DNA from 3 places in the Bradyrhizobium sp. HKCCYLRH2015 genome. Region 1 is predicted to be linked to each of the others. Evidence: predicted binding sites of a transcription regulator. Region 1 holds the regulator's gene; each other region holds the start of a gene.
The links. Region 1 encodes LexA, which represses DNA repair genes until DNA is damaged. Its sites were predicted from a motif close to TGTTCNNNNTGTGTTCNG; they were not measured.

Region 1 (6,610 bases):
GTCTCGAACCAGCCGTCCGGAATCAGCTTGTCCCGCGCGTGCTCCGGAGCGGCGCCGCGCCATGCCGCCTCGAACGCGCGCGGGGTGACGATCCGATAGGCGCCGAGCGGTCCGCCGGCGTCGATGCGCAGCGGCTCGCTCGACAGCCAGAGCGGCGTCACCAGGATCAGCTTCTCGAGCTTCGCGTTCGCCGCGCTCGCGAACATGCCGGCGATCGTGGCGCCCCAGGACATGCCGAGCACATTGACGCGCGGGATATCGCGATGCCGGCGGATGAAATCCACTGCGGCAGAGAAATCGTCCACGGCGGTCCACGCATTGGCCAATGGAGAACCTTCCTCTGGCGCGCGCGACATCTCCGGCGGCCGGCTGGAGCCGCCGTAGCCGCGCGCGTCGACGGCCCAGACGTCGTAGCCGGCCTGCGCCAGCACATCCATGAAGGAGGCGCCATCGACCGCGACGTCGAACAGGCTCGCAGACGAAAAGGTGGCGCCGTGCATCATCACCAGCGTGCGCTCGGCCGAGAAGCGTTGCAGGTCGTGCCGGCGCTTGTTGATGAGCTGAAGCTGGACGTCGGACACCGGACCTTCGATCAGGCGGCGCTCGGAAACGATGCGCGAGGAGAACGTTGCATTATCGATCATGGCCATCTCGGATCAGGCGAAGTGCCAGGCAAACCGGTCGCCGTCGCGGCTGACGCGCCCGGCCGAGGACTCGGCGAAATGGGTGGTGAACACGAGGGAGCCGGTCTCCGCGGCATGGTTCATCGCCCATAGCCGTGAGGTCCGCGCCGCCTCCGGGAATTCGCAATAGACCGAATTCCAGTCCGGATGCGCGACCTGCATCGGATGATGCAGCACATCGCCCCAGAACAGCGCGCGCTCGCCACGCGAGCTGAAGCTGATGCAGGCGTGATCGATGCTGTGACCGGGGCTCGGCACAAAACGGAAGCCGTCGACGACCTCGCTGCCATCGACCGTGATCTCGCGCGCGAGGCCGGCCTCGACGATCGGCAGCACGCTGTCTTCGTAGACCCCCGGCATCGGTGGATGCAGCATGGGTCCGAGCCCGGCCGCGTCCCTGATCGCGGCGTTCGAGCCGTCGCCAGCCGAGAGGGCGGCGACATAGGCGCGCTCTCGGCCCGAGAAAACGTGCCGGGCGTTCGGAAACACCGGCATCCAGCGGCCATCGGCAAGCTGCGTATTCCAGCCCACGTGATCCGCATGCAAATGCGTCATCAGGACGAGGTCGACATCGTCGGGGGCGACGCCGGCCGCCCGCAATCGGTCGAGGAACGGCTCGTTCAGGCGATGCAGAACGGCCGCGCCGGGCCGCTCCTTGTCGTTGCCGGTGGCCGTGTCGATCAGCACCACGCGCTCCGGCGTCCGCACCAGCCAGCTATGGATGCTCAGGCGCAGCGATCCCGTGCGCGGATCGACCGATCCCGGCCCGAAACGGCCGCGTTCGCGGGCAATGCTGGCGGCGTCCACGCCTGGAAACAGAAACTCGCCCTCGACCGCATCGAGACCGATCTCGAAAATCCTGCTGATGGTGGCGTCCCCGACGCGATAGGTCGTGATGTCCTGCATGTTTGGCGGCCTCGATCCGAACGGTGATCTTGTCTGGGCCGAGATCTACGATTAGGTCATGCATTCCTCAAATCGATCCAACTCATGCAGTCCATCGATCATTTCGATCTTCGCTCCTTCGACCTCAATCTGCTGGTCGCGTTCGACGCGCTGATGCAGGAGCGCAGCGTGACACGCGCGGCGGCGCGCCTGAAGGTGGGGCAGCCGGCGATGAGCCATTCGCTGTCGACGCTTCGCGTGCTGCTGCAGGATGAGCTGTTCGTCCGCGTCGGCACGATCATGCAGCCGACCCCCAAGGCTGCGGTGCTGGCCGGACCGGTTCGGGCGGCGCTGGCCCAGATGCAGGCTGCGTTGCACGCCGCACCGGAGTTCGACCCAGCGACCGAGCAGCGCACCATCCGCTTGGGATTCTCGAGCGAGGTCGAGCTGCTGCTGATCCCCGAACTCACGGCGGAGCTGCGTCGAACGGCGCCCGGCGTGCGGCTTCTCAGCCGTCCGACCGAACGCAACGAGGTGCATCGTCTGCTCGACGAGGGCGCCTTGGATGTCGGCGTCGGCTGCTTCGAGGCGGTGGCGCTGCGGCACCGATCCCAGTTCCTGTTCGAGCAGGCGCTGAGCTGCGTCTACAATCCAAAGCGCATCGCGATGAAAACACCGATCGGCCTGGATGCCTATCTGTCGCTTCCGCACGCACTGGTGACGCTGACCAACAGCCTGCAGGGCTGCCTGGAGGCGGCGCTGGATGAGATCGGCACCGAGCTCAACGTGGTCTCGGCCTCCTCGGATTTCCTCAGCGTGCTGGCGACGGTGGCCGCGTCACCGGTGATCACCACGATCCCGACCCGGATGGCAAGGCTCTACGGACCCCGGTTTGGGCTGGCGCTCTGTCCGGCGCCGTTGAAGTTGCGGCTGCCGGCGGTCTCGATGGTCTGGCCGCTGCAGCTCGATCGTGACGCGGCATCGGTCTGGCTGCGGAACATGGTGGCGGACATCCTGCACACCACCGAGCGCGCCGCCTGTCGCGCGGCTGCCGGATAGCTCCGTCGGGACTCCGTGTGCACGTGAGCAGATCGCGACTGCCCCCCGGCATGATTGCAGAGTCTCTCGCGCGATCGTGAGGCGGCGGGCCACGCGACGCACCTTCAGACGATCGGAAAGCCGGGAGCGGCTTAGGCTCTTGGCCACCCCGTGCGCGTTCGGTTAGAAGGCGATTCAGTCGATCTGCCCGTCTTCGTCCGAAGGTAATCCCATGGCCCTGATGCCGGTCTCCGATGCGTTGTCCGCGGTGCTCGCCGGCACCGAGCCGCTGGCTGAGGAAATGGTCGGGCTGGACGAGGCCTATCACCGCATCCTGGCCCGCGACCTCGCGGCGCTGCGGACGCAGCCGCCCGAGGCGATGTCGGCGATGGATGGCTATGCGGTGCGCGCGGCCGACGCAGCCAAGGCCAAGGCGCGGCTGAAGGTGATCGGCGAGGTCGCGGCGGGACGGCCGTTCGATCGCGTGGTCGGGCCCGGCGAGGCGGCGCGGATCTTCACCGGCGGCGTTGTCCCCGCAGGCGCCGACGCGGTGGTGATCCAGGAGGACACGATCGCCGAGGACGGCCATGTCGTGATCACCGAGGCCGCGATCACAGGCCGGCACATCCGGCCGGCCGGCGTCGACTTCCACCAGGGCATGGTGCTGCTGAAGGCCGGGCGCCGGCTCAGCGACCGCGACCTATCCCTGGCGGCCAGCATGAATCATCCGGCGCTGCCGGTGCGGCGGCGGCCGAAGGTGGCGCTGCTCGCCACCGGCGACGAGCTGGTGATGCCGGGCTCGACGCCCGGCCCGGGGCAGATCGTCTATTCCAACGGCTACGCGCTGCGGGCGCTGGTGCGCAGCGAGGGCGCGACGCCGATCGATCTCGGCATCGCCGCGGATACGATGGCGGCGACGGTCGCTGGAATCCGGCGCGCCCGCGCGGCAGAGGCCGACGTCCTGATCACGACCGGCGGCGCCTCGGTCGGCGATCACGACCTGGTCAAGCAGGCGCTGGAGGCCGAGGGCGTCGAAATGGCGTTCTGGAAGATCGCGATGCGGCCGGGCAAGCCGATGATGCACGGACGGCTCGGCGACATCAGGGTGATCGGACTGCCCGGCAATCCGGTGTCGTCCTATGTCTGCGCCATCCTGTTCATGGTGCCGCTGATTCGGCGCCTGCTCGGCCGCGACGAGGCCGTGATGCCGCGCGAGACCGCCCTGCTCGGCCGCGAGTTGGGGGCGAACGATTCGCGCGAGGACTATCTGCGGGCGCAGCTCGAGGAGCGCGCCGACGGCACGCTGGTAGCCACCCCAGTGAGCCAGCAGGATTCGTCGCTGCTCGGGAACCTCGCGCTGTCGCAGGCGCTGGTGATCCGGCCGGCGTTTGCGCCGAAGGCGCCTGCCGGCAGCCCGTGCGAGATCCTGCGCCTGCCGAACTGAGCCGCTTCCCCGGTAAAGCCCGGTCCGTTCATCATATTTTTAGGATTGCGGAACACACATCGAACATATAGTGTCCGTTCATGATTTGTTTTTAGTATGTTGCGGGCGACGCGATGACGGTCCGACTCCAGGGCGCTCTCAGCCGGCTTGTGCTCAAGGCGCAGCTCCTGGACTCGGACAACAACAAACCGGGGACCAGGTCGAAATGCTGACGCGCAAACAGTACGAACTTCTGCGGTTCATCAACGAGCGGCTCAAGGAAGCCGGCGTGCCGCCGTCCTTCGACGAGATGAAGGATGCGCTCGATCTGCGTTCGAAGTCCGGCATTCATCGCCTGATCACGGCGCTCGAGGAGCGTGGCTTCATCCGCCGGCTGCCGAATCGCGCCCGCGCGATCGAGGTGATCAAGCTGCCCGAGCTGTCGCAGGCCGCGGGCAACCGTCGCGGCTTCACGCCGTCGGTGATCGAAGGCAATCTCGGCAAGGTGCGCACCAGCACTCCCGCGCTAGACGATGGCGAGCGCCCTGTCGCGGTGCCGGTGATGGGCCGCATCGCCGCCGGTACCCCGATCGAGGCGCTGCAGACGCGCAGCCACACCATCAGCGTGCCTGCCGACATGCTCGGCAACGGCGATCACTATGCGCTCGAGGTGCGCGGCGACTCGATGGTCGATGCCGGCATCCTCGACGGTGACATGGCGCTGATCCAGCGCAACGAGACCGCCGACACCGGCGACATCGTGGTGGCGCTGATCGACGATGAGGAAGCGACCTTGAAGCGCTTCCGCCGCCGCGGCGCATCGATCGCGCTCGAGCCGGCCAACACCGCCTACGAGGTGCGCATCCTGCCGCCGAACCGGGTGAAGATCCAAGGCAAGCTGGTCGGGCTGTACCGCAAGTACTGATCGCGAATGGGATCGGTCGATCGGCGGCGGGCGCACGCGCTGTCGCCGCCGAGCGAGAAGCCAGCCAAGCTGGAAGCAGCCAGCAAAATACGCCACACGCGAATGCACTTCATGATGTGCAGCGCGGCATGCTCAAACGCTTGTGATCGGCCGCGGGCACACGCGATGCAGATCAGCGCAGAATTGCCGCGAAGCGCGCGCTAACATCACCATCGATGTCCACTCTGATAGAGGCCTGCGCCTGTCCGGGGGGAGCGTGGGTCGGCTATCTCTCAACGAGGAGCGATCCGATGTGTGACTACAGCCTCCATGCGGTTGCGTCCCGTCCCGCCAAGGTCGGCGAGACGTTGATCTCGATGACCTTCCGTGGCACCGCCACCCGCGGCTTCGCGTTGGAGAGCGAGCCGACCGTCGCAGTCTGCATGCTGCCCGGCACCGAGTTGGCCTTCGCCGAGGACGTCCGCTACGACAGCCGCTGGCTCTGGACCCGGACGATCCGCGAGCGCGTCGCGAAGTTCAACAGCATCGAGACGCACATTCCCGATCGCCATCACGACGCGATCGAGTTCGCCGACGGCCGCCACGTGCTGGTGACCCAGCTCTGCGAGGGCCAGCGCGTCACCGTGCTGCAATTGCCGGTCAGCAAGCAGCCGGCAGAGCGCCGCCCGGACATCGCCGAGGACGTGCCGACGTCGCAGGCCACACCGATTCGCCGCATCAGCATCACCTGAGGGTCTGCGCGTCGGCATTTCTGTCGGTCGTGAGCGCGCTTTCGAAGGTGGGAGACTTGGTCAACTTGGGTTCTGCAAGCGCAAAGTCCTCTCGGGCGAATCTCACGCCCCGGCATCGCATCGGATAGGAACGACATCCCTCGGCCGGCATTGTTTGCCGGGGGAGCTTGCTGCCGTGGTCAACAAGATCGATTGGAACAAGGCCGGCCGATCACCGAGCCCGGCCGCTATATGCTTGCGTTCGGATGGCTGACGGTCACGGCTGATGACGTCGCCATCTGGCAACGCTATCCGGGTGCTGCGTTCACGCTGGTCGAAGGGCCCTCGCTGTTCGATGGACCAGACGACACCGAGTATCATCTCGGCACCTTCGAGCTGCCCGGCGCTCAATCCTGCTCGCCCTGCTCCGTCTCCGGCGGCGTCGCGTCCTGAAGCCGCGCGGCCGGCGCACGCGGCGTCAGCGTCGTGTCGAACTCGCCGGCCTCGGCGGGCGCCGGCCACCATGGGCGGTCGGTGCCGCCGGCACGCGCCGGCGTCACGGCGAAGCCTATGCCCTGCTGCACCAGCAACAAGGCGCCCTGCTGCCGCAGCCGCTCGCGATCGATCACGGCCGCCGCGCAGGATGACGGCGCGGCGCGCGCGGTGACGATCAGCGCGACACGGGCGCAATCGTCGGCGAGCGCCTCAGCGCGCAAGGTCATGGCGGCGAAGCGGCCGTCGGCCATCGCGACCACGCAGCCCGCCTCGTCGCAGGAGACGCCATCGGCGAGCGAGGCGTCCGCCGGCAGCCGGGCATCGGCGTCGGCCGCGAGCCACTCCTTGGTGGCGAACACATCCTTGCCGGCGCGCATCACATGCAGGCGTCCGTCACGGCCGCGCACCGCCACCGCGCGCCCATCGCCGGCGACCAGGACGTCGGGCAGCG
Region 2 (6,610 bases), on a different contig from region 1:
TAGATGCGATAGTCGGCGCGGCCATCGGCATCATCGCGGGCGAGATAGATCCGCTGCGAACCCGCAAGGCGATCAGCCGCGATCGCGACGACCTGGGTGGCGGCCGTGATGCCGCAACCCTGATCCTCTTTCACGGGCGCATCGTCGACCACGACGACATCGGCCGTCTCAGGACTTTCGGCCAGGGCCACGCGGACCGTGGCGAGCGCGGGATCGTTGGTGAAGTCGACATGCAGATCGGCGTGGAACGGCGCCGAGCCGAGCGAGGCGCTGTCGGCGCCGATGGCAATGCAGGGCTGCGGGGAGGGTGCCAATTCGACCTTGGCAATGACCACGGCCGCGATCAGCGGCACGGCCGAAACGATGACATTGAAACGCAACATGATACGCACCGACGCGGCAGGCCTGAGGACGAAACGCGGGCCTTATGGTTGTCGGAGCGTAAAGAGAAGTCGTTACCAGAGTGTTGAAGGGGCGGGCAGTCACGCCGCGTGACGATTGTCCTCCGCCAGCGCGCGATACGACAGCGCCTCGGCCAGATGCAGCCGGCCGATCGCATCGGCATGATCGAGATCGGCCAGCGTCCGGGCGACGCGCAGCACGCGGTGATAGCCGCGCGCCGACAGCCGCATCGTCTCGGCGGCCTCGCGCAGCAGCCTCTGGCCGGGGGCGTCGAGCTTGGCGATCTCGTCGAGCACGGCGGCGGGCGCTTCGGCATTGGTCCTGACCTGCGGCAGGCCCGCTTTGGCATAGCGTTCGCGCTGCAGGTCGCGCGCGGCGGCGACGCGGGCAGCGACCTCGGCCGAGCCTTCCTTGGACGGCGGCAGGATCAGGTCGGCGGCGGTGACGGCGGGGACCTCGATGCGCAGATCGATGCGGTCCATCAGCGGGCCGGAGATGCGCGTCTGGTAGTCGGCCGTGCAGCGGTCGATGCGGCCGCGCTTGCAGGCATAGCCGGGCTCGAAGGCGTTGCCGCAGCGGCATGGATTCATCGCCGCGACCAGCATGAAGCGGGCAGGGTAGGTGACGCGGTGGTTGGCGCGCGAGATCGAGACCTCGCCGTTCTCCAGCGGCTGCCGCAGCGAATCCAGCACGCGCGGATCGAACTCCGGCAACTCGTCGAGAAACAGCACGCCCTGATGCGCCAGCGAGATCTCGCCGGGGCGGGCGCGCAGGCCGCCGCCGGTCAGCGCCGCCATGCTGGCGGAATGATGCGGGCTGCGGAACGGCCGCCGGTTGGTCAGCGCGCCACCTTCGATCTCGCCGGCGACCGAGGCGATCATCGACACTTCCAAGAGCTCGGCCGGCGACAGCGGCGGCAGGATCGACGGCAGCCGCGCCGCCAGCATCGACTTGCCGGCGCCGGGCGAGCCGATCATCAGCAGGTGATGCCCGCCGGCGGCGGCGATCTCGAGCGCGCGCTTGCCGCTCTCCTGGCCCTTGATGTCGCGCAGGTCGAGCAGGCTCGCGGGCGCCTCCTGGATTTTCGGCTGCGGCCGCGACAGCACCTGCGTGCCCTTGAAGTGGTTGGCGATCTGGATCAGCGAGCTCGCCGCGATGATCTGCAAATCGGGGCTCGCCCACGCCGCCTCGGCACCGCAGGCGGCCGGACAGATCAGGCCTTCCTCGCGGCCATTGGCGCCGATCGCGGCCGGCAGCACGCCGGCGACCGGCGCGATCGAGCCGTCGAGGCCGAGCTCGCCGAGCACGGTGAATCCGCTGAGCGCATCGGGCGGGATGGCGCCGATCGCGGCCATCAGGCCGAGCGCGATCGGCAGGTCGTAATGGCTGCCTTCCTTGGGCACGTCGGCCGGCGCCAGGTTCACGGTGATCCGCCGCGCCGGCAGCGCCAGCCCGGAGGCGATCAGCGCCGAGCGCACCCGCTCGCGCGCCTCCGACACCGCCTTGTCCGGCAGTCCGACGATCGCGAACGCCGGCAGTCCGGGCGCGACCTGGACCTGCACGTCGACCGCGCGGGCCTCGATCCCCTCGAAGGCAACGGTGGAAACGCGCTGGACCATGATGCCCCTCCCGGGCTGGGAGGCTAGCGGAAGCGGAGCAGGTTAGCAAGAACAATACGGGAACACTTATCGGCGCCGACGTCCATGTCATTTCATTTGCGCGGCGATGTAGCGAGAGCATCTCCCAGAAGAGGATCGTGGATCACACGCGGAGTAGAAGAGCGACGATCTGCAATTATGCTGACCCACTTCATCAGCAGTCTATGAGAGACGAAGTGAGTAGACGGAGAACGCAAGTTACCACTCGAGCTCTATCGAGCGAATAACCATTTATAGCTATACTCAAGCTTTCTTCTCATCGTTGAGGTATTCGTTAGTACACAGAGCACCCGATGTAATTTTGTTACGAAGCTGCTCAAAATTAATCTCACCAACTTGGTTCCTGATCGCCGTTTCGATCTCGTAATATTCGGGAGATGCTTGATAGATTGGCGGACGGAGCAGGGTGTCGATTACTTTATTATCGAGGTAACCTTCTTCGCAATATCTCCAGACTATGCCGTATACAGACACCGGAGTAGTCTTTGAACCAAAGTTCCTCTGTCCCGCCTCAAGCTGGATCCATTTTTGAATGAAATCGGCACCACGCACACCTCTCATCCACGCTGTTTCGGCGACGGATCGGGCTAACAGATAGCCGCTCTCGTTTTGATCACCGCACTTAGTTAGTGAGACTTCCGCCTTCATCCACGTCGCTATCAACGACGAGTCCGGAATCCCGGGATAGGATAGGTGCTTATGGGCCAGCCAACGTCCCGTATATGGCTCAGTGGAAGATCCGGCATTCCCGAGATCAAACTCGGCCTTCAGCCAGCAAGCTAATAAGTTAGCATCCGGTGGATCAGATTGCGAGAGGTGCTTACTGCCGAGCCACCGCCCCGAATGTATCTTACTGGGTGACCCGGCATTGCCGAGATTGAATTCGGCCGTAAGCCAGCAAGCCAGCAGGTTGGGATCGGGGAAATTGGCCTTTAGTAAGTGCTCATAGCCAATCCAACGCCCAGAATACTTCGTTTCTACGGCACCAGGATTTGCATTATCAAACTCAAACGTCATCCACAGCGTGAGAAGATTCGGATCATCTCCTCCCATTGCCACGTATCGCATCCCGGTGTGGCGAATGTCCTCAACATCATCGATTTTATTATTTAGTTGGTTCTTGAACACGTGGAAAATATAGCGAATAGCTTGAGCCTTGTCGGCTTCAGATGTCCCCCATCGTTTGGCGCAATAAAATGCAGTGTCAATGACCGGAGCCCTCGGTATCCAAGAATGTTCGCATGTATAGCTCAAGAGAAAAGAAAGGAGGGTTATAGAGTAGTTGGGAACTCGCCGAGCATAACTATAGGCCTTTTCCATTGCAACCATGGTAGCCGCAAGGCAAAGCTGCCGTAAATCAGACTCAAAAGTCTCGACGTCACCTATATCGACGCCCGGATTGATCTCATAGAAGCGCCTAAGGACCTCTGTCACGATATCAGGATGTCGCAATGACAAGGTCGCTCTTTTGGTGGAGGAAGACGATGATGACCGCCTCATTATCTCGCTTTGGGTTCGCTCTAAAATCGATCTAGTTGATTCGGCCTCATTGCCATCGCAATGGATGTCAGCGAACTTTGTAATCAAAGTTCGGTCCACAAGAAGTTGAGGATTATTTGCCAGATAGGCAAACATTGCCCCGAGAGCCACCAAACGCAGAATCCAATCATCACCGCTAGCGGAGAACTGCCGGATCATCGATTGTATCGTGGTCGAGAACGACTCGCCGCGCGTGGCGTAGATCATGATGGCGAGAAGATGCGTGCTTCCCTCCGAAATGCTGGTGCGTATTCGGTCGATAAGGATCGCTTCAGAGCAATCCGGTGCGGCGCCGTGGCGGACTATAGTTTTGGCGAGAGACTCTGCCAACTCGGCCTTACAACGACCGACAAAGTGCTCTCGCGGATTGAGGTGCGAAATCGGCTTGAGCTTGTCAATGATCTGATGGTGCCGGGCGATCAGAACCAGAGATACGTGAGGATTGGCTCGTAGAAACTTACTTACAGAAGTAAATGAATTTAGAAACTCAGCATTGTCGACAAAGACTGCTGTATTGCTTCCGGTGAGTTTGTAACCACTCAGATCTTGTGATGTGTCATCTGGCGCAGTTGCATAGAAAACTCGCCAGCCAGCGGACTTGAGTCGGAGGGCAACTCGCTTGCAGATCGTTGTCTTGCCGTCCCCAGCTGCCCCAGTGACAATACAGAGACGATTTTCGACAATAGATCGGGCAATCGCCTCTTCATGTTCGATTCTCGGTACCGCGACGTCACTCAGTATCGACCAGTCTCGCGGTTCAGCGCCGCGTAAGAAAAGAGCACCCTCAGTGCGAATGACAAGGCCAAGTTTCTTGCCTTCTGCCCGAGTCCGCTCTCTTTCGCGCGTGAGATTATATTTAAGTAGGGGCTCGTAGGTTAATTCGTGACCTAGTGCTTGCTCCCCAAGTAGCTGATAGGGATAACGTGAACCATTCTGGAGATAGTCAAAAATCTGATCGCGAAGTTTGAAGAAGGGCTCCTCTGCCTCCGCTTTGATCTTTTCAGCAGCCGAAGGCTTTACGCTCGTTCTGTCGATCTTGGGGACCGTGATCTTTTTTCCTTGTCTTAGAAAGATATCGGTCGCGAACACATGAGCACACGCCTGTCTTAAATCGTCGCCGATGGACTGAGTGTCACTGTAATTGCTGTCCCCTGGTAACTTGATTCGGGCGAGGAATGGATTGTGCTTGAGAGATACCCTGGGTCCCAGTGGAATGCCCGCTTCTTTCTTCGTGAGAAGTGTGAGCGTGGCCGGCTTTTCATAATCTGGGTCTGATTGCTCTTCAATTCCGACTGTAACAACTCTTCGTCGAAATTCGGAGTCGTTTGACAGATCGGGAAAGTAGGTCTTCCGCAGATAATCCAGACGGTATTTTTCTGCCAGGGTCGGGATCATTTGAAGCCTGCAAAAAATTGCAAGAAAATAGACCAGAACAAGTGATCTCCTGCAAACAAATCCAAATCCGCTCTAGCAAGGAAGCAAAGTAAGAAGGCTCAAACAACTGCCGGGCCAACAACCCCGGAGTCAAACAATGGATAAGAGCCTCATCTCGGTTGCAGCTTTGCTCCTTATGACGTCGTACTCAATCGTTTCGCTGTGTCATTTGAGCCGTCGCGAATGGATCAAATCAATCCCCTACGTAATGCTTGCGCTTGGGTACGCATTCTCGGTGCTCGCGCTTTTCATGGTGGTACCGCGCTGTTAGCGCGTCGAATAAACCCGCGCGCTCAGCTGTCCTCGAGGACGGAGCCAGATCTCTGGTTCCGCCTCGTTTTGCTTAGGCCAAATCCAACGGCTCACATCGAGGCTCTCGGCCCGCACTCTGCCAAGATCAATGTAGCACATGCTCAACAGATTGCCCACCCGCCGCGGCGATCTCGAGCGCGCGCTTGCCGCTCTCCTGGCCCTTGATGTCGCGCAGGTCGAGCAGGCTTGCAGGCGCCTCCTGGATCTTCGGCTGCGGCCGCGACAGCACCTGCGTGCCCTTGAAATGGTTGGCGATCTGGATCAGCGATGTCGCCGCGATGATCTGCAGATCGGGGCTCGCCCACGCCGCCTCGGCACCGCAGGCGGCCGGGCAAATCAGGCCTTCCTCGCGGCCATTGGCGCCGATCGCGGCCGGCAGCACGCCGGCGACGGGCGCGATCGAGCCGTCGAGGCCGAGCTCGCCGAGCACGGTGAATCCGCTGAGCGCATCGGGCGGGATGGCGCCGATCGCGGCCATCAGGCCGAGCGCGATCGGCAGGTCGTAATGGCTGCCTTCCTTGGGCACGTCGGCCGGTGCCAGGTTCACGGTGATCCGCCGCGCCGGCAGCGCCCGCCCGGAGGCGATCAGCGCCGAGCGCACCCGCTCGCGCGCCTCCGACACCGCCTTGTCCGGCAGTCCGACGATCGCGAACGCCGGCAGTCCGGGCGCGACCTGGACCTGCACGTCGACCGCGCGGGCCTCGATCCCCTCGAAGGCAACGGTGGAAACGCGCTGGACCATGATGCCCCTCCCGCGAGAAGGCTAGCGGAAGCGGGTCCAGTTCGCAAGAACAATACAGGAACAAGCCGGTGCGCCAGACGCGCGCAATCCGTTAACGACGGTCGCATCGCGACCCAGGTCGGTCTGCTTGGCTTAACGCCCCTTTAGTCCGGCCTTCGCATTCTTCCGCAATCGACGATCGACCCGCGCCTCCGTCACGGCCGAGAGGCGCCCAACGAGGGACGTGTGATGCCTCCAGCGCCCGCGGCAGCTCCAACCGCCAAGACGCCCGCCGGTGATGCGCGGACGGTGTCCGAGCTCGCCACCGACATGCTGCGCCGGACCACCAGCCTGTTCCTGGCCGGTCCGCGGCCGGCGTCCGCCGAGCAGCTCGATCTCTACGATCAGATGTTCGCTAGGCTGATGCCGCAGGTCGCGACCGAACTGCTGGCCGAGCTGAGCATGGCGCTCGCCGGCGTCGAGCGCGCGCCTTACGCGACGGCGCGGATGCTCGCTGTTCACCCCGAATTGCGCGTCGCCGGGC
Region 3 (6,610 bases), on a different contig from region 1:
AGCGCAGGCCGTGCTCGTCCTCGACGCGGAAATAGTCACGCGTGAGGCCCCGCCCGTCCGGCCGCCACCATTCCATCGCGATGCGCTCCGGGCCTTCGGCGCGCACCACCGCATGCGCGGCACGACGCCAGACGAAGCGCGCGGGCGGGCCGTCGGGCACACCGGCGATCACTTGAATCGCCTCGGGACGCGCGAACAGCCGCAAGGGCCGCAGCGGCGGCTCGCCTTCGCTGCGCTCCGGCCAGTCGGCAACATTCGAAGCCGCCAGATGCTGCTGCGCCGGCAGCGGCAGCGCCGCGCGTTCCGGAATATGCGTGTCCACCGGCAGATGCACGACCACACGCTTGCCGCCGATGCGCGCGGCGATGCGGTCGATCAAGGCCGACAGTTCGTCATTGTCATGGACATGGGCATCGAGATCGCGCTGCTGCTGCACCACGATCTCGCTGCGGCTGGCCGACAGCCGGATCATGTCGAAGCCGAAGCCGGGATCGAGCGGATCGTTCAGCGCCTCGAGCCGTTCGCGAAACAGCCGGTCGATGACGGCGGCCTCGGTGACCGGCTGGCCGGTGTCGACCGCGATGACGCGCACCAGCCCATCGGTGCGGAAGAAGCAGGCCTCCAGCCGCCGCGCGCCCTTGCCCTGCTGTGCCATCGCCGCCACCAGCATCGCGGCCAGGCTGGAGAGGCTGGCCGCGATCACGGTGTCGGTCGCGACCGGCTCGGCGAAGCGCTTGTCGACGATGTAGTCCGGCGGGACTTTGCGCGGGCTGATCGGCGCATCGGCCTCGCCCAGCGCCTGCGCCAGCACACGGGTGAAAGCGGCGCCGAACCGCGCGGTGATCTCGTTGCGGCCGCGCGCGGCGACGTCGCCGATCGTCTTCAAGCCGGCGCGGCGCAGGCCGAGCGTGATCGCCTCGCTGCCGCCCAGCGCGGCCACCGGCAGCGGCGCCACCGCAGTCGCCTCCTCGCCATCAGGCACGATGCGGCCGTGCACCTGCCGGTTCAGCGTCCGCGCGCAGACGGCGTTGGAGGCGATCGCCGCCGACACAATGAGGCCGTGCGCGGTCAGCGCGTCGCAGACCGACCGCATCAGTCTGGCTTCGCCGCCGAACAGATGCACGCAGCCGGTGATGTCGAGCAAAAGCCCATGCGGGGGATCGAGCGCCACCAGCGGCGTGAAGCGGTCGCACCAGTCGGCGATGCCCTCCAGCATCTTTGCATCAGCCGCCAAATCCGCCTCGTGCACGACGAGATCGGGACAGACCGCGCGGGCATTCGCCAAGGGCTGGCCGAGGCTGACGCCGTGACGCGCCGCCGCCTCGTCCAACGAATGGATCAGCAGCATATTGGCATCCTTGAGGACGACGGCCTGCGGAAGGCCATCATGCGGATCGGCGGCGCGGCTGCGCTTGATGCGATCGATGGGCAGGCGCGGCAGCCACAAGCTGAGGATCCGCCGCCGGTTCATTGAAACGGCATGCATCGGGGGTCCACTCCATGATCCATCGTCCGGTCTGGCCGTGACGGTTGCGAATGAGCTCGGCATCGAGGCGCGGCGCGCCCCACGCCATCCAGGGCGCCGAGGGCAGCGACGGCGCGGTGCGGACGATCCAGCGCGTCTCGGCGGTCGAGGGCTCGGGCGTGGCCGCGATGCGCAGCATGAGCGCCGTCACCCCGGACTCCTGCGCCGCCAGGGTCAGCTTGCGGCTGGCGACGAGATCGAGCTTTTGCGTCTCGCCCCACACCTCCAGCATCACACCGCCCAGCGCATCGCAGGCGAGCGCGTCGGCGGCGGTGCGCAGGGCGTGATCGAGATCGGGCGCGCGCACGATCACGATCCGACGCGGATCGAGGCCGAGCTCGGCGAGCCCGCTCATCGACAGCGCGCCCATCTCGCGCTCGGCGAAATCCTGCCGGATCCAGATCAGCGGCCGGCGCGCGGCGACACGCGCGGCAAGCCCGCACAGAAAACCGGTCGCGGCCGCCGCCTGGCGGCCGGTCTCGGCGAACACCTCATGCAGCGCGCCGGTGGCGAGCCCACCCTGCAGCACCGCATCGGCCGCGTCATGGCCGAGCGCGACCCGGCGCAAATCATGTGCGCCATCTCCCGCCTCGAGACGGGCAATGCGGCCGCGCAGACGCGCGAGCGTATCCATGCGTGCGCCGGTCATCCGTCGCCGCTCCTCTTCAATCCATCGTGCGGGCGCTGCCGTTCTCAAGTGAAGCAGGCAGTTGAACCCGCGACGACCCTCTTTGTTCATGATACGTTCTAATATAAAGCTAACGCCTTCGAGAGAGTCAATCGGGATTGCCCCGGATACGATTCAACGAATGGAATCAAAGGGATTCAAAGGTATGGAGCTGCTCCGCAAGCTGGAGATCCTGGCCGATGCCGCCAAGTACGACGCGTCCTGCGCCTCCAGCGGTACTGAGATGCGGGATTCCCGCGACGGCAAGGGTCTCGGCTCGACCGCGCCCGGCATGGGCATCTGCCATTCCTATGCGCCGGACGGACGCTGCATCTCGCTGCTCAAGGTTCTGCTGACCAATGCCTGCAACTACGACTGCCTGTATTGCGTCAACCGCGCCTCCTCCAACGTGCCGCGCGCCCGCTTCACGGTCGACGAGGTGGTGAAGCTCACCATCGACTTCTATCGCCGCAACTACATCGAGGGGCTATTCCTGTCGTCGGGCATCATCCGCAGCCCGGACTACACGATGGAGCAGGTCGTGAGCGTCGCGCGCAAGCTGCGCGAGGAGCATCGCTTCCGCGGCTACATCCATCTGAAGACGATTCCCGAAGCCGACGAGGCGCTGATCGCGGAAGCCGGCCGCTACGCCGACCGGCTCAGCATCAACATCGAGACGCCGCTGGAAGAGAGCCTGACGCAGCTCGCGCCGGAGAAGGACCAGCGCGCGATCCGCCGCACCATGGGCCGTCTCAGGCTGAAGCTCGACGAGACGGCGGAAGCCAAGAAGACGGTGCGCCGGGCGAAGCCGCCGCGCTTTGCGCCGGCCGGCCAGAGCACGCAGATGATCGTCGGCGCCGACGCGGCCAACGACCGCGTCATCCTGTCGACCTCGGCCAATCTCTACGGCGCCTACAAGCTCAAGCGCGTGTATTACTCCGCCTTCAGCCCGATCCCCGATGCCAGCCGCGCGCTGCCGCTGCAGGCCCCGCCTCTGGTGCGCGAGCACCGGCTGTACCAGGCCGACTGGCTGATGCGGTTCTACGGCTTCGACGCCGACGAGATCGTCGAGGAGAACGAGGGCATGCTGCCGCTCGACATCGACCCCAAGCTTGCCTGGGCGCTGCGCCACCGCGACCGCTTCCCGCTCGACATCAACACCGCAAGCCACGAGGAGCTGCTGCGCGTACCCGGCTTCGGCACCCGCACCGTGCAGCGCATCCTCGCGACCCGGCGCACCACCACGATCCGCCTTGCGGATCTCGCCCGGCTCAACGTCGTCCGGAACAAGGCGCTGCCGTTCATCGTTCTCTCCGACCACCGGCCGTCTCCGTCTTTGCTCGACGGTGCCAGCCTCAGAGCCCGGCTGCGGCCGAAACCGCAGCAGCTGGGATTTGGATTTTGACGGAAGCCGTCATCGCGAGCGCAGCGACGCGATCCAGGGGCGACACGACGACTCTGGATTGCTTCGTCCTCGCAATGACGTGAGGAGACAAATGCACGTCGTAACCCTCGACAGCGACACCGATTTCGACGGCTGGCGCCGGGCGGCGCGGGCGCTGGCGATGAACGACGTCAGGCCGGCGGATGTCACCTGGCGCGTCAAGGGCGCGGCGCCCGATCTGTTCGACGACCATGCTGACACCCAGCTGCCCGAGGTGCCCAAGGGCGCGTTTTCGGTGCCGGCGAGCTTCATGGAGCTTGCTGAAAGCGCGATCCTGCACAGCGACCCCAGCCGCTTCACCCTGCTCTACCGGCTGCTGTGGCGTCTGCGGACCAACCACGATCTCATGGACATCGCCACCGATCCCGACGTCGCGCAGGCCAATGCGCTGGCGCGCGCGGTGCGCCGCGACGTCCACAAGATGCACGCCTTCGTCCGTTTCCGCGAGGTCGGCCGCGAGCGCGAGTCACGCTACGTCGCCTGGTTCGAGCCGGAGCATCACATCGTCGAGCGCGCCGCGCCGTTCTTCGCCCGGCGCTTCGCCGACATGCCCTGGTCGATCCTCACCCCGGAAATCTGCGCGCATTGGGACGGCAGCCACGTCTCGTTCACGCCGGGTGTGAGCAAGGCCGAAGCGCCGTCGGAAGACCGCCTCGAAGAGGTGTGGCTGCGCTATTATGCCAGCATTTTCAATCCGGCACGGCTCAAAGTGAAGGCAATGGAAAAGGAGATGCCGAAGAAATATTGGCAGAACCTGCCCGAGGCCAAGCTGATCCAGCCGCTGATCGCGGCTGCCGCCCGGCGCACCACCGAGATGATCGCCGAACCTGGCACCGAACCGCACAAGCCACAGAAGCGCGTCGAGGAGACCGCGATGACCCGCAAGCCGAAAGCCCACGCGCATGCTGCTGCTGAGACCTCACGTGATGTTGTCGCCGCCGACCTTGAGACCTTGCGTGAAGAAGCCGCGTCCTGCCGCGCCTGCCCGCTGTGGAAGGATGCGACCCAGACCGTGTTCGGGGAAGGTCCTGAGCATGCGCCGCTGATGCTGGTCGGCGAGCAGCCGGGCGACAAGGAGGATCTGGCCGGCCATCCGTTCGTCGGCCCGGCGGGACAGATGCTCGACCGTGCGCTCGCAGAGGCCGGCATCGACCGGTCCAAGGTCTACGTCACCAATGCGGTGAAGCATTTCAAGTTCGTGCCGCGCGGCAAGATCCGGCTGCACCAGAAGCCGGCCACGCCGGAGATCAAGGCCTGCCGGCAATGGTACGAGCGCGAGCTCGCCGCCGTCCGGCCCGCTCTGGTCGTGGCGCTGGGTGCCACCGCGGCGCAGTCGGTGTTCGGCAAGATCACCCAGGTCACCAAGAATCGCGGCCATGTGGTCGACCTGCCCGATGGTGTCAGGGCGATGATCACGGTGCACCCGTCCTATCTCTTGCGCCTGCCCGACGCCGACGCCAAGGCGCGTGAATACGAACTCTTCGTGCAAGACCTGAAGATCGCCGCCGCCGCGCTCAAGCGCGCCCACGCGGCATGACCGCCTCCCCGCCATCGGGCGTGAAGCACGACGCGGCAACCGTCGGTCAGGATTTGCGCGACGTGTAAACGTGCTCGCGCAGCAGGGCCTGGATCAGCGCGGCGCGATCCGGAAACCCGAGCGATCCCGCCAGCTCCGCCTCGTCCCAGCCTCCGTCGCCGGGCGCTGCCGGCAGATATCTCGCCATCAGCTCGTCCTCGCTGATCCCGAAATCGGCCGGACAGCCGCCGCCATCGATCTCCGCCTGCTTCAGCACCTCGCATTTGTCGCGTGCGCGCGCCAGCAGATCCTCGAAATGGCCGTCGATCCGGGCCCAGTCGGCCAGCGCATTCAGGGCCGAGCCGTTGAGCCCCTTCCTGAACGAGCGTATGCGCGCCTCGTCCAGCATCAGCTCCAGAAACTCCGAGCGGGTCAGGCCGTTGCGCGCGATCCACGCCTCGAGCTCGGCCGGGTCCATCAGATCCCTGCTCTGGCGAAACCGGATGATCTCCGCGCTCAGCGCCTGGGCGTCGACCCTGACGCCGCGGCGCTTGGCCTCCGATGCGGCGAGAAATCGCGCGATCGCCTTGTCGGACAGGTCGCCGCCGCGCGCCGCCAGCAGCCGCAGCTCGTCCATCAGTTGCGGCGTCCCGTCCGGGATGCCGGACTCGCGTTCTGCGGCCGCCGAGCGCTGCGCGTCCTGGATCAGCCCGTCCCACAACTGCGTGTGTTCGAAGGCGTACTCGACCGCCTTGGGCACCACGTCTCCGGCGAACCGGCGCCGCATCGTCCGCAGCATCTCCAGCGCGTCCTCGCGCTTCTGGTCGATGCGGTGATCCGGCAGCCAGGCCTCGAGCGCGGCGATCTCCTGCGACGTCAGGCGGCCATCGGACCGCGCGCCCTGCAGCAGCGCCGAGTAGCTGCGCTCGGGATAGAAGCTTGCCTTGCCGAGCGCCTCCAGGATCTGACGGGACGCCTCCGAGATCACCCCAGCGGCGACCGCCTTCTGCAGGGTGAAACGGATGTTGACCAGCGGCTCGGACAGCGCGGGAAAGCCGAGCTCCGCCGGCCCGTGAATCAGGGCGACCTCGTCGTCGGCCTCGAACACGCCGTCGCGATACGCCGCGAATACCTTGCCGACGCCCTCCATGCCGAACGCGTGCAGCTCGGCCGCGCGCAGCGCGCCCATGCTGGCGCTGCCGAACACGTGGATGCCGCTGGCCATCGCCCACAGGATCTCCTTGTGCCACACCGACGGCACCTGCTCGAAATAGCCGTCGATGATCCCGATCGCCGCAGGCTTCGCCAGCGCGGCGCGATAGACGTCGCCCTGCTGCACCGGCGGGAGATACTCCGCCTCCAATTCGAGCGCGGCGTCGCGCGGATGCAGCGTCGGCCCGGTGAACACGATGCATGTCATAGCGGATGCCCCGATGGCTGGCGCCGCGAGAGCTGATC

Region 2: ACQR1H_RS20075 (YifB family Mg chelatase-like AAA ATPase) is a predicted target of LexA. The motif match lies at 2,069-2,086, and genes of this name have one in related genera.
Region 3: ACQR1H_RS01720 (putative DNA modification/repair radical SAM protein) is a predicted target of LexA. The motif match lies at 2,258-2,275, and genes of this name have one in related genera.

The regions. Positions count from the first base shown of each region.
Region 1 covers NZ_JBNPUO010000014.1:1,585-8,194, forward strand. Annotated here, with positions in the region: gene ACQR1H_RS31130 (alpha/beta hydrolase) at 1-644, opposite strand, end outside; gene ACQR1H_RS31135 (MBL fold metallo-hydrolase) at 657-1,589, opposite strand; gene ACQR1H_RS31140 (LysR family transcriptional regulator) at 1,674-2,627, shown strand; gene ACQR1H_RS31145 (molybdopterin molybdotransferase MoeA) at 2,839-4,050, shown strand; gene lexA (transcriptional repressor LexA) at 4,256-4,954, shown strand; gene ACQR1H_RS31155 (hypothetical protein) at 5,245-5,685, shown strand; partial or broken gene ACQR1H_RS31160 (hypothetical protein) at 5,861-6,117, shown strand; partial or broken gene ACQR1H_RS31165 (ComEC/Rec2 family competence protein) at 6,072-6,610, opposite strand, start outside.
Region 2 covers NZ_JBNPUO010000007.1:268,697-275,306, reverse strand. Annotated here, with positions in the region: gene ACQR1H_RS20080 (hypothetical protein) at 1-383, opposite strand, end outside; gene ACQR1H_RS20075 (YifB family Mg chelatase-like AAA ATPase) at 483-2,021, opposite strand; gene ACQR1H_RS20070 (hypothetical protein) at 2,304-4,994, opposite strand; partial or broken gene ACQR1H_RS20065 (magnesium chelatase domain-containing protein) at 5,458-6,087, opposite strand; gene ACQR1H_RS20060 (DUF2336 domain-containing protein) at 6,316-6,610, shown strand, end outside.
Region 3 covers NZ_JBNPUO010000001.1:401,888-408,497, reverse strand. Annotated here, with positions in the region: gene ACQR1H_RS01730 (Y-family DNA polymerase) at 1-1,486, opposite strand, end outside; gene ACQR1H_RS01725 (ImuA family protein) at 1,386-2,174, opposite strand; gene ACQR1H_RS01720 (putative DNA modification/repair radical SAM protein) at 2,359-3,597, shown strand; gene ACQR1H_RS01715 (UdgX family uracil-DNA binding protein) at 3,689-5,173, shown strand; gene ACQR1H_RS01710 (TfuA-like protein) at 5,220-6,572, opposite strand; gene ACQR1H_RS01705 (YcaO-like family protein) at 6,569-6,610, opposite strand, start outside.